Regions from separate parts of the Streptomyces sp. NBC_01808 genome, predicted to be linked through region 2. Evidence: riboswitches for the same ligand, from Rfam matches in the RefSeq annotation. Region 2 holds a riboswitch; the other holds the start of a gene.
What was found. Region 2 has a riboswitch for cyclic di-AMP ahead of OG946_RS04210 (LysM peptidoglycan-binding domain-containing protein). Riboswitches for the same ligand answer to the same signal wherever they lie in the genome.
Positions count from the first base shown of each region.

Region 1 (4,822 bases), 3.7 Mb from region 2:
AGCATCAGGATTCGACTCTGCCCCGACCCGAAGGCCGGGGCCTCCTCGGAAGGTCATCCGTGAACTGCCCGCACGCCGCCGGCTCCGCCGCCGCCCCGACCGGCTCCGGGGCCCTCCCCGGGCCGCTGGCCATCGACCCGCTCGTACGCGACCTCGCGGGCGAGACCGCGCTCCTGTGCGCCGCCGCCCCGCTCACCCGGATCGAACTGCTCGGCGCGCCCGCATGGACCGTCACGCGGCACGCCGAGGCCCGCCAACTGCTCACCGACGCCCGGCTGGTCAAGGACATCGGCGCCTGGCGGCTGTGGCAGACCGGCGAGGTCACGGCGGAGTGGCCGCTGATCGGGATGGTCAACCCGGGCCGGTCGATGTTCACGGTCGACGGCGCCGAGCACCGGCGGCTGCGGGCCAAGACGGCGCAGGCCATCACGCCGCGGCGGCTCGACGCGCTGCGGCCGGTGGTCGAGCGGGTGACGGCCGAGCTGCTGGACTCCCTGGAGGCCGCGGCGGCCGAGGGCGACGGGGTGGTCGACCTCAAGGAGGTCTTCGCGCAGCCGCTGCCGATGCGGGTGGTGTGCGCGCTCATGGGCGTCGCGGAATCGGAGATACCGCGGCAGATGCGCCTGTGGAAAGCCTTCTTCTCCATGCTCACGCCGCAGGACGAGCGGCTCGCGGTGATGGCGGAACTCGACCGCGTGTTCACGGACATGGTGCGGCAGAAGACCGCCGAGCCCGCCGACGACCTCACGAGCGCGCTGATCCTCGCCGACGAGGGCGGCGAGCCGCTGACGGAGGAAGAGGTCGTCGGCAACCTGAAGTCCATGATCGCCGCCGGGCACGAGACCACGATCACGCTCCTGCTCACCACCGTGCGCGGACTGCTGACCCACCCCGAGCAACTCGGCCTGGTCCGCGAGGGCAAGGTGACGTGGGAGACGGCGATCGAGGAGGCGCTGCGCTACGACCCGCCGGTGACCCACCTGCTGATGCGGTTCGCGACGGAGGACATCGAGATCGCCGGCACGGTGATCGAGAAGGGCGAGGGCGTCGTCATCTCGTACCGCGCGATCGGGCGCGACGCCGGGCACCACGGGGCGGACGTGGACGCCTTCGACGTGACGCGGGCGACGCCGATCCGGCACATGACCTTCGGGCACGGGCCGCACATCTGCCCCGGCGCGGCGCTGTCCCGGCTGGAGGCGGCGGTGGCGCTGCCGGCGCTCTTCGCCCGGTTCCCGGGGCTGCGGGCGGCGGTGCCGCTGGGGGAGCTGCGCAACCTGCCGGTACTGACGCAGAACGACCTGGAGTCCTTCCCGGTACGCCTCGCCTGACGCCGGCTGACGCGGCCTGGCGCGGCCTGGCGCGGCCTGGCGCGGCCTGGCGCGGCCTGGCGCCGCCTGGCGCCGGCTGGCACCGGACGCCTTGGCGCCTGACGGCGACTGACGCTTGACGGCTGACAGATGACGTCAGTTGTCCGAGGGGCGCGTGGGGCGCCGGGAGAGCGGGGGCGCGCGCGGGCGCCGCGCGCGCCGGAGCCGGGCGGCCCTATACCCGTTCGGCTGTACCCTCTGCGTGCGGTCCGCCGGTCCGCGACTCGTCTGCCCTCACACCCTGGCCGCAATGACGCCCGAAACGCCACCTGTAACCCGCCTGGGCCCCGCCCGGTCGCCGTCCCGCCCGGGCCGCGGAACCCTGAACGACGATGGCAAGCGCCCGCGTGTCGGCCGTACAGGGAGGACAGCGCAGGAAGGGCAGCGCAGGAAAGGGCAGGTGCAGCCGGTGCGGGAGGACGGCGCGCAGAGCGCGGGGCAGGCCGAGGGCGGTCCGCAGGACGCGGAGCGCGGCTCGCACGGCGAGGGGCGCGCCCCGTACGAGAACGGGCGGGCCTACCGCGTGGGAAGCGGTGCGCTGGACCTGGCGGTCCGGACCCGCCGCCCCGACGCCCCCGGCGGTGAGCGGCGGGTCCGCTGGGTGCTGCGGTGGCTGCCGGCCGCGTTGATCGTCGTGGGGGCGGTGTTCTTCTGGTTCACGCCGGAAGGGCTGCGGTCCTCGCCGATATTCGAGACCACCCCGCTGGTCGCCGCTGCGCTGCTCACCCTGCGCGGCACCGTCGTCGTTGCCGTCGCCGCCCTGGTGGTGGACGTCACGCTCGAAATCCTCAACGGCACCGCCACGGGCCCCGACGCGCTCACCCAGATGGTGTCGCAGGTCGTGCTCGGCGCCCTGGCGATCGGCATCAACCTCCTCATCCAGCGCAACTACCGCAGGCTGGCCTCCGCCCGCCACGTCGCGGTCGCCGCGCAGCGCGCCGTGCTGCCGAATCCGCCGGACGGCTTCGGCACGCTGCGGGTCGCCGCCCGCTACCAGGCCGCTGACGCCGACGCCCGGATCGGCGGCGACCTCTACGCCGTGCAGGAGGGCCCGTACGGCGTGCGCTGCATCGTCGGCGACGTACGCGGCAAGGGGCTGGAGGCGGTGGAGTCCGTGGCGGTCGTCATCGGTGCCTTCCGGGAGGCGGCCGAGGAGGAGGCGGGGCTCGAAGGAGTCGCGCGGCGGCTGGAACGCGCGCTGCAGCGCCAGGAGACGGGGCGCAGCGGCCTCGACCGGGTGGAGGGGTTCACGACCGCGGTGCTGGCGGAGGTCGACCGCGAGGGCGGCGCGCTGCGGCTGCTCAACCGCGGCCATCCGGCGCCCCTGCTGCTGGGGTCGGACGGCGCGGCACGCACGCTGCACCCGCACGAGCACGCGCTGCCGCTGGGCATGGGCGACCTGGGTACGTGGCCGGACGAGCTGATGGAGGTGGCGTTCCCGCCGGGCGCGGCGCTCGTTCTGTTCACGGACGGCGTGACCGAGGCGCGGAACAAGGCGGGTGTCTTCTACGACCCCCTGACCCGGCTGGACGGCCGGCTGTTCGACGGCCCGCACGAACTCCTGGACACCCTCCTGGACGACGTGACCCGCCATACGGGCGGAAGGGTCGCGGACGACATGGCGCTGTTCGCCCTCGCCCGCTCCCGTACACCGTTCGGAGAGCCGCCGGACTCGCCCTCGGCTATTCACACTCCGTAGTGGAATAGCACCCCTCCGCATAACAACTGATGCACGATCAGCTAACGACCGGACCTCACTGCACGTAGTCGGGCCGTCAACTTGTCCGTTTCCGCTGGTGCATGCCCGGATCGTCCGCGGCAAAGCACAACTGAATAACGGGAACGACTTGGAATCGAACGCCGTCGTCCGCTAGCGTGCGGTAACGCAGCGCGGTCGTCACTGCCGTCGTAAGAGGCGGCACCGTGCGCCGTCGCCGAATCCCGCACGTCACAACTGCAGCAACGGCAACACCTAGGGAACCGGGGAACCACCACCTTGGGGTGAATCGGGCCAACCTCCGCGAGGAGGCGGCCCGTAGGAGACCTTCCTGCTCCGAACCCGTCAGCTAACCCGGTAGGCGAGAAGGAAGGAAAGGAGTACGCCTTCGTGGCGTCCTACAGGTCTGGGCCTGGCTACGGCCATGGCTATGACGATTACGGCTACGACGGCTATGCGTCCGGCGGCTACGCCCCCGAGGGGTATGCGCCCACCGGTTACGCCGCCGAAGAGCCGGTCGACGAAGTCCTCCCCGAGGACGACCTTCCCTCCCGCGGCCGCCGGCGCCTCCCCCGGCAGCGCGGTGGCAGCATGGCGCGCAGCGGCGCCGTACTCGGCGTGGGCGTCTTCGCCGCCGTCGGCGCGGGCAGCATGGCCACGGCGCAGGAGAAGCCCCCGGTCGCGATATCCATGCCCGACCAGGTCGACACCGTCGCGAGCCAGATAAGCGCGCAACTCCCGGACGCGGAGAGCCTGCCGGGCGTCGGCGACCTGATGCCGAGCGAGGAGGAGCCCGCTTCCGACACGGTCGTCACCACGGCTCCGCTCACCCAGGTCAGCTACGCCAGCGACACCGACACCGCGAACCAGCCCGCCGACTCCGGCGAGGCCCTGCGGGCGCGCATCCTGGAGCAGGCCGAGCAGCAGCAGGCGGAGGCCGACGCCTCTGCCCGCGCGGCCGCCGAGGCCGAGGCCGCCCAGCAGGCGGCCGAGGAGGCCGCCGAGGCGAAGGCGCAGGAAGAGGAGCGCCAGCGCCGCCTGGAGGAGGAGCGCCGCCGCAAGGCGGAGGAGGAGGCCCGCCGCAAGGCGGAGGCCGAGCGCCTCGCCAAGCTCGCCGCCAGCTACGTGGCCCCGGTCGCGAACTACACGCTCACCTCGACGTTCGGCGAGTCCGGCGACATGTGGGCCGCGGGCCACACGGGCCAGGACTTCGCCGCTTCCACCGGCACCCCGGTCAAGGCCGTGCACGGCGGCACGATCACCGAGGCCGGCTGGGCCGGCTCGTACGGCTACCGCATCGTCCTCACGCTCGAAGACGGCACCGAAGTCTGGTACTGCCACCTGTCCTCCATCATCCAGTCCTCCGGCGAGGTCACGACCGCCGACGTCATCGGGCGCGTAGGCGCCACGGGCAATGTCACCGGCCCGCACCTGCACCTTGAGGTACGACCCGGCGGCGGGGACGCAGTGGACCCCCTCGCCTGGCTGCGCAACAACGGCGCCCCGGTCTGATCGACCCGGCGGGCCCAGCGCCCCGGCCCCGGTGGCCGGGACCGACGGCCCGCCGCACGGACCGCAAGCCCCCATAAACCCCTCTCCCACGTCTCCGGCGTGCCCGAACGCAACTTCCCCCGTGGCGTCCGAGCGCGCACCGAGACCGCCGGCGGCCCTGGTGGCCGACCCCCCGACACCAGGGCCGTCGGCATTTTCCCGGGACCTACTCCCCGGGCCCGCA
Region 1 is NZ_CP109072.1:4,787,818-4,792,639, forward strand. Features, by position in the region: gene OG946_RS21170 (cytochrome P450 family protein) at 60-1,331, shown strand; gene OG946_RS21175 (PP2C family protein-serine/threonine phosphatase) at 1,771-3,069, shown strand; cyclic di-AMP (ydaO/yuaA leader) riboswitch at 3,324-3,466, shown strand; gene OG946_RS21180 (M23 family metallopeptidase) at 3,478-4,599, shown strand; gene OG946_RS21185 (VOC family protein) at 4,805-4,822, opposite strand, start outside.
Region 1: another riboswitch for cyclic di-AMP. It lies ahead of OG946_RS21180 (M23 family metallopeptidase); the one in region 2 lies ahead of OG946_RS04210 (LysM peptidoglycan-binding domain-containing protein).

Region 2 (4,822 bases):
TGCGCGACCTGGACGAGGTGCGCGGCATCGTCGAGCCCGCGGCGGTCCGGCTGGCCGCGGTGCGGCGCACCGACGCGGACCTGGCGGCGCTGGAGGCGGCGCTCACGGCGATGGCCGGGGCGCGGGACGGCGCGGCCGAGGCCGTCGCCGCGGACCTCGCGTTCCACCGCGCCCTGCTGGCAGCCTCGCACAACGAGCTGCTGGAGCGCATGGATCAGGTCCTCGCCAGCGGCCTGGCCGCGCGCGACCGCCTGGTGCACGGCCCCGGACACCACCCGCAGGACCCCGTGCCGGGCCACCGCGCCGTGCTGGCGGCGATTCGGGCGCAGGACCCGGACGCCGCGGAGGCGGCGATGCACCGGCTCCTCGCCCAGGCGGCCCGGGATCTGGCCGAGTTGTCCGCCGGTGAGTCCGCCGATGGGTCCGCCGATGGGTCCGCCGGTGAGTCCGCGGCGGAACGGGCGGCCGGGGCGTAGCCCGTACGACGAACGCGCCCCGCCGCGCGGACGGATCCGCGCGACGGGGCGAAAAAGACTCCCGCGGGCCATCGCCCCCGGAATCAGTACCAGTTGTTCGCCTGCCAGAACTCCCAGGCGCCGCACGGGCTGCCGTAGCGGTCGTTCATGTAGTCCAGGCCCCACTTGATCTGCGTGACCGGGTTGGTCCGCCAGTCGGCGCCGGCCGAGGCCATCTTGTCGCCCGGCAGCGCCTGCATCAGGCCGTACGCGCCGGAGCTGGGGTTCGTCGCGGTGTGGTCCCAGCCGCTCTCGCGCTCCACGATGCTGCTGAAGCAGGTGAACTGGTCGGCGGGCACGATCTCCCTGGCCGCCGCCTGGATGCCGGACTCGGTGGTCGGGACGCTCGCCTGCGACGCCTCGGTGGCGCCGCCGGAGCCGCCGGAGCTCCCCGAGGACGACGAGCCGTTCGGGTCGATCGACTTGTCGACCTTGCCGCCCTCGGTGTCGATGCGCAGCTCGGTGCCGACCTTCAGCGCGGCCGGGTTGTCGCCGATCGCCTTCTCGTTGTCGACGTACACCCGCTGCCAGCCGCCGGGCACGTCGTACTTCGCGGCGATCTTGGCCAGCGTCTCGCCGGCGCCGACGGTGTGCTCGACGTAACGCTGCTGCTTCTGCTCGGTCTTGGCGGCGGTCTGGTCGGCCTCGGCAGGCTTGCTCTCGGCCTTCTTGTCCCCCAGGTCCAGCTCCTGGCCCGGCAGGATCAGGTGGGGGTTGTCGCCGACGGCTTCCTTGTTGGCCTCGTACAGCCGCTGCCAGTCGGGACCGAATCCGTTGTCCTCGGCGATCTCCGAGAGGGTGTCGCCCTTCTCGACCGTATAGGCGTGCGCGGCGGTCGCCGCGATTCCGCCGGCGACGGGCAGGGCTATGCCCACCCCCGCGGCGGCGGCATAGCGGCGGGTGGAGCGCGACTTGGGCGCGCGCCGGGTGCCGGTTCCGGCCATGGTTGGCTCGCTCTTTCTCCGACGCCTGCGAGGTGAGCTGTCGGGTTCGGGCTGGAGTTGCCCGGCCGCGTCGTGCTGTGCGGCTTCACCCCGAGTCGGGGAGTGCGGTGCGGTTCTGCCACCGTGCTCCTGCCGACGGAGAAGTGGTTCCCCCGCTCCTGCCCGAACGGCTGTGGGGACGACGGATCCGGGCTCCGACGGGCAGGATTCGGCGTACCGGAGCGCGGCGCTCGCGTCTGCGAACGTCTCGGACACTAGGAGATCGAACGGCAGATCACAAGAGGATCACGAGGATCCACACGTAGTCTGACGCTCCGTGGTGACGCGCGCACGCGTGGGGCGGTTGGGGCGCGTGTGACGTTCGGCACTCACGCTGAGGTGCAGCGCCTCCAACAGGGGCTGTCCGGCCGGTACGACGAGACCGTGCACCCCGCGCTCCGCGGCGCCGGCGAGCGCGGTCCGCCAGGCGTCGGGGCCTGCGGGCGCCGCCGCCGGGGTCCAGCGCCCGGCGCCCGGCTCCTCGTAGCCGGGTCCCGCGGGCGCGAGCCGGCGGAAGGCGGGCACCGTCGGTGCTACGGCGCCGAGTTCGGCGCACCGCCGGGAGTCGGCGGCGAGCGCGAGCCGGCCGCCGCTGAGCAGCACCACGGTGGCCAGCGCCCGGGCCAGCAGCGCGGCCTGCGGGACGCTGTCGGGCAGCGCGACGACGAGCCTCGCCCGGCCGGTGGCGGCGGCCAGGGCGGCGGCGAGCGCCAGCACGTCGTGCGCCGGGTCAGGACCGCCGTCCAGCCACAGCGCGTCGGCGCCCGCCGAGTCGTACGCCGCGCACTCCGCCAGCCAGGCCGCGGGCTCCTCGGGCAGCCGGGGGAGCAGCACCCCGACGCGGACCGCCGGCGGTTCCGCGCCGGTGGACGGGGGTGGAGATGCGCTCATCGCGGGCCTCCCCGGGGGCTGACGAGGGCCATCGGGGGCATACCGTACGCCGATACCCTGCGGAAGGCAGCGGTGCGGACACCCACGGTTCATGATTTCTGGAATTTCATCTGCCGTGCCCCCGGGCGGCGTTGCGCGCCCGTACCCCGGCAAACGCCGAGGGAGGGGACCCCCCCGGGGTGTCCCCTCCCTCTCTGTGCTCCCGGCCGGTGGCCCACGTCAGTGCGGTTGGGCCACACCCCCGTTCGCCGGGATGGGCTCGCCGTCCGGCTGGGACGGCGAGTGGACCGGGCGGCGCGGCAGCCGGTGCGCGGGCACCGCGCCTGACGCGGTCACGCCGGGCTCCGCGACAGCAGGAAGTCGGCTTCGCCGGCCTTGGCACCCTCGATGAACGCGTCCATTTCACCGGGGGTGTAGATGAGGGCGGGACCGTCGGGGTGCGCCGAGTGCCGTACCGCTATCCGGCCGTCCCGCAGCTTCATGGCCTCGACGCAGTTGCCGCCGTTGCCGCCGCTCCACGGCTTGTGCCAGCCCTCGGTGCCGAGGTCCGCCGCCGGCATGCCGTTGTAAATGCGTTCCATTCACAGCTCCTTGCGGAAGTCCCGGAGGATTTCCTTCGTGCGTTTTGCCGTCGCCGCCTGGGCCGCCATGTGGTCCAGGGCGGCGAGGTGTGTGGCCACCTCGTGCCGGCCGTCGAGGTAGACGGCGCCGGTGAGGTACTCGGTGTAGATCATGTCCGGCAGCTCGGGCATGGCGAACCGGAAGAGGACGAAGGGGCTGTACGTGCCCGGATGGTGGCCGGTGCGGAACTCCGCCATCTGGAGCGTGACGTTGGGCAGCGACGCGATGTCGAGGAGCCGGTCGACCTGCGCGCGCATCACCGCGCCGTCGCCCACCGGGCGGCGCAGGACCGTTTCGTCCACGATGACCCAGAACCGCGGCGCGTCCTCGCGGGTGAGCAGGTCCTGGCGCTCCATGCGGAGCGCGACGTGCCGCTCGATCTCCGCGGGCGCGACCCGGCCGAGGGAGCCGACCTTCAGCACGTGCCGCGCGTAGTCCTCGGTCTGCATCAGACCGGGCACGAAGTGCGGCTCGTACGACCTGATGAGCGACGCCGCGCCCTCCAGGCTCACGTACATGCTGAACCAGTCGGGCAGGATGTCGTGGAAGCGCTGCCACCAGCCGGGCGCGTTGGCCTCCTCGGTCAGCGCGACGAAGGTGTCGATCTCCTCCTGGTCGATGCCGTACGCCTGCAACAGCAGTTGCACGTACGGGACCTTCAGCGCGACCTCGGCGGTCTCCATCCGGCGCACGGTGGCGGGGGCGACGCGCAGGGTCTTCGCGGCTTCCTCGCGCTTGAGCCCGGCCCGCTCGCGCAGCTCCTGGAGTCGCTTGCCGAGCACGACCTGCCCCACGGTCGGCGCAGACCGCGGTTCGCTCACGCCATACCTCCCTGTCGGAACTGCCTCAAGCAGTGTGCCACGCCTCGGGCTTGGCGAACACAGTGCAACGGCAACTCTGAAAAATTCACAGTGGGGGTTGCCAAGTGGCCGCGGCGGGGCCATAGTTTGGGATGTGAGCCAGTCCACACAGCCGCATCACACGGGGGTCGTGACACAGGGTCCCGGCTTGCCGGGATTCCGTTCGGGGGTCGATGCGGTGCGGTGCGGTTTCGAGGTGCCAGGTCAGGCGGACGCCGTTACGGTCGCCCGCCGGCTGGCCCGCGAGCAGATGCGCCGCTGGGGGGTGGAGGGCGAGGTGGGTGACAGTGCCACCCTCGTCCTCTCGGAACTGGTGACCAACGCACTGCTGCATACGGGGAGTCGGCGCATAGGGTGCGAACTGCGCTGCAGCGCCGACCGCCTGCGGCTGGCCGTCACCGATCAGGGTGTCGAGCCGGGAAGCCTGCGGGTGCAGCGGTCGTCCGCGGACGAGCAGGGTCGGGGGCTCCTGCTCGTCACCGCGGTCAGCAGTAGCTGGGGGGCATACGACGCGCGGCCCGGCCCGGGTCTGGTGGTCTGGGCGGAGCTGCAGCGCGGGGTGTCGGCGGCCGGGGGGGCCGCCGCGCCGCGCGCTTCCGGTACCCGTACCGGGGCCGGCCCAGCGGTCGGCGAGCGGGCGGCCGGATGATGCGCACCGAGCCCGGCGGCCGGCTCCGGCTGGCCGTACCGGGGGCGGGCGCCGCGGCCCTCGGCTGCGACGCGGTGGGCGTACCGCAGCGGATCGGCTACGACGTGATGGCCCGGCTTCCCCGCGTGGGCTGCGTCTTCGCCGACGGCAGCCGGTGGTGGTGGATCGTGCCGGCCGGCTCCGGCCTCGGCCTGCAGTGGCCGCGGAGCGTGCACTACGCTCCGGGCGCCGATATCTCGGGGGCGGCCGCCGGCACCGGCGGGCCGGCGGCCGTACCCCGGCTGGTGCACCGGCCGGCCGACG
Region 2 is NZ_CP109072.1:1,050,561-1,055,382, reverse strand. Features, by position in the region: gene OG946_RS04215 (FadR/GntR family transcriptional regulator) at 1-476, shown strand, start outside; gene OG946_RS04210 (LysM peptidoglycan-binding domain-containing protein) at 560-1,459, opposite strand; cyclic di-AMP (ydaO/yuaA leader) riboswitch at 1,467-1,641, opposite strand; gene OG946_RS04205 (hypothetical protein) at 1,745-2,389, opposite strand; gene OG946_RS04200 (DUF397 domain-containing protein) at 2,722-2,970, opposite strand; gene OG946_RS04195 (helix-turn-helix domain-containing protein) at 2,971-3,831, opposite strand; gene OG946_RS04190 (ATP-binding protein) at 4,067-4,519, shown strand; gene OG946_RS04185 (hypothetical protein) at 4,516-4,822, shown strand, end outside.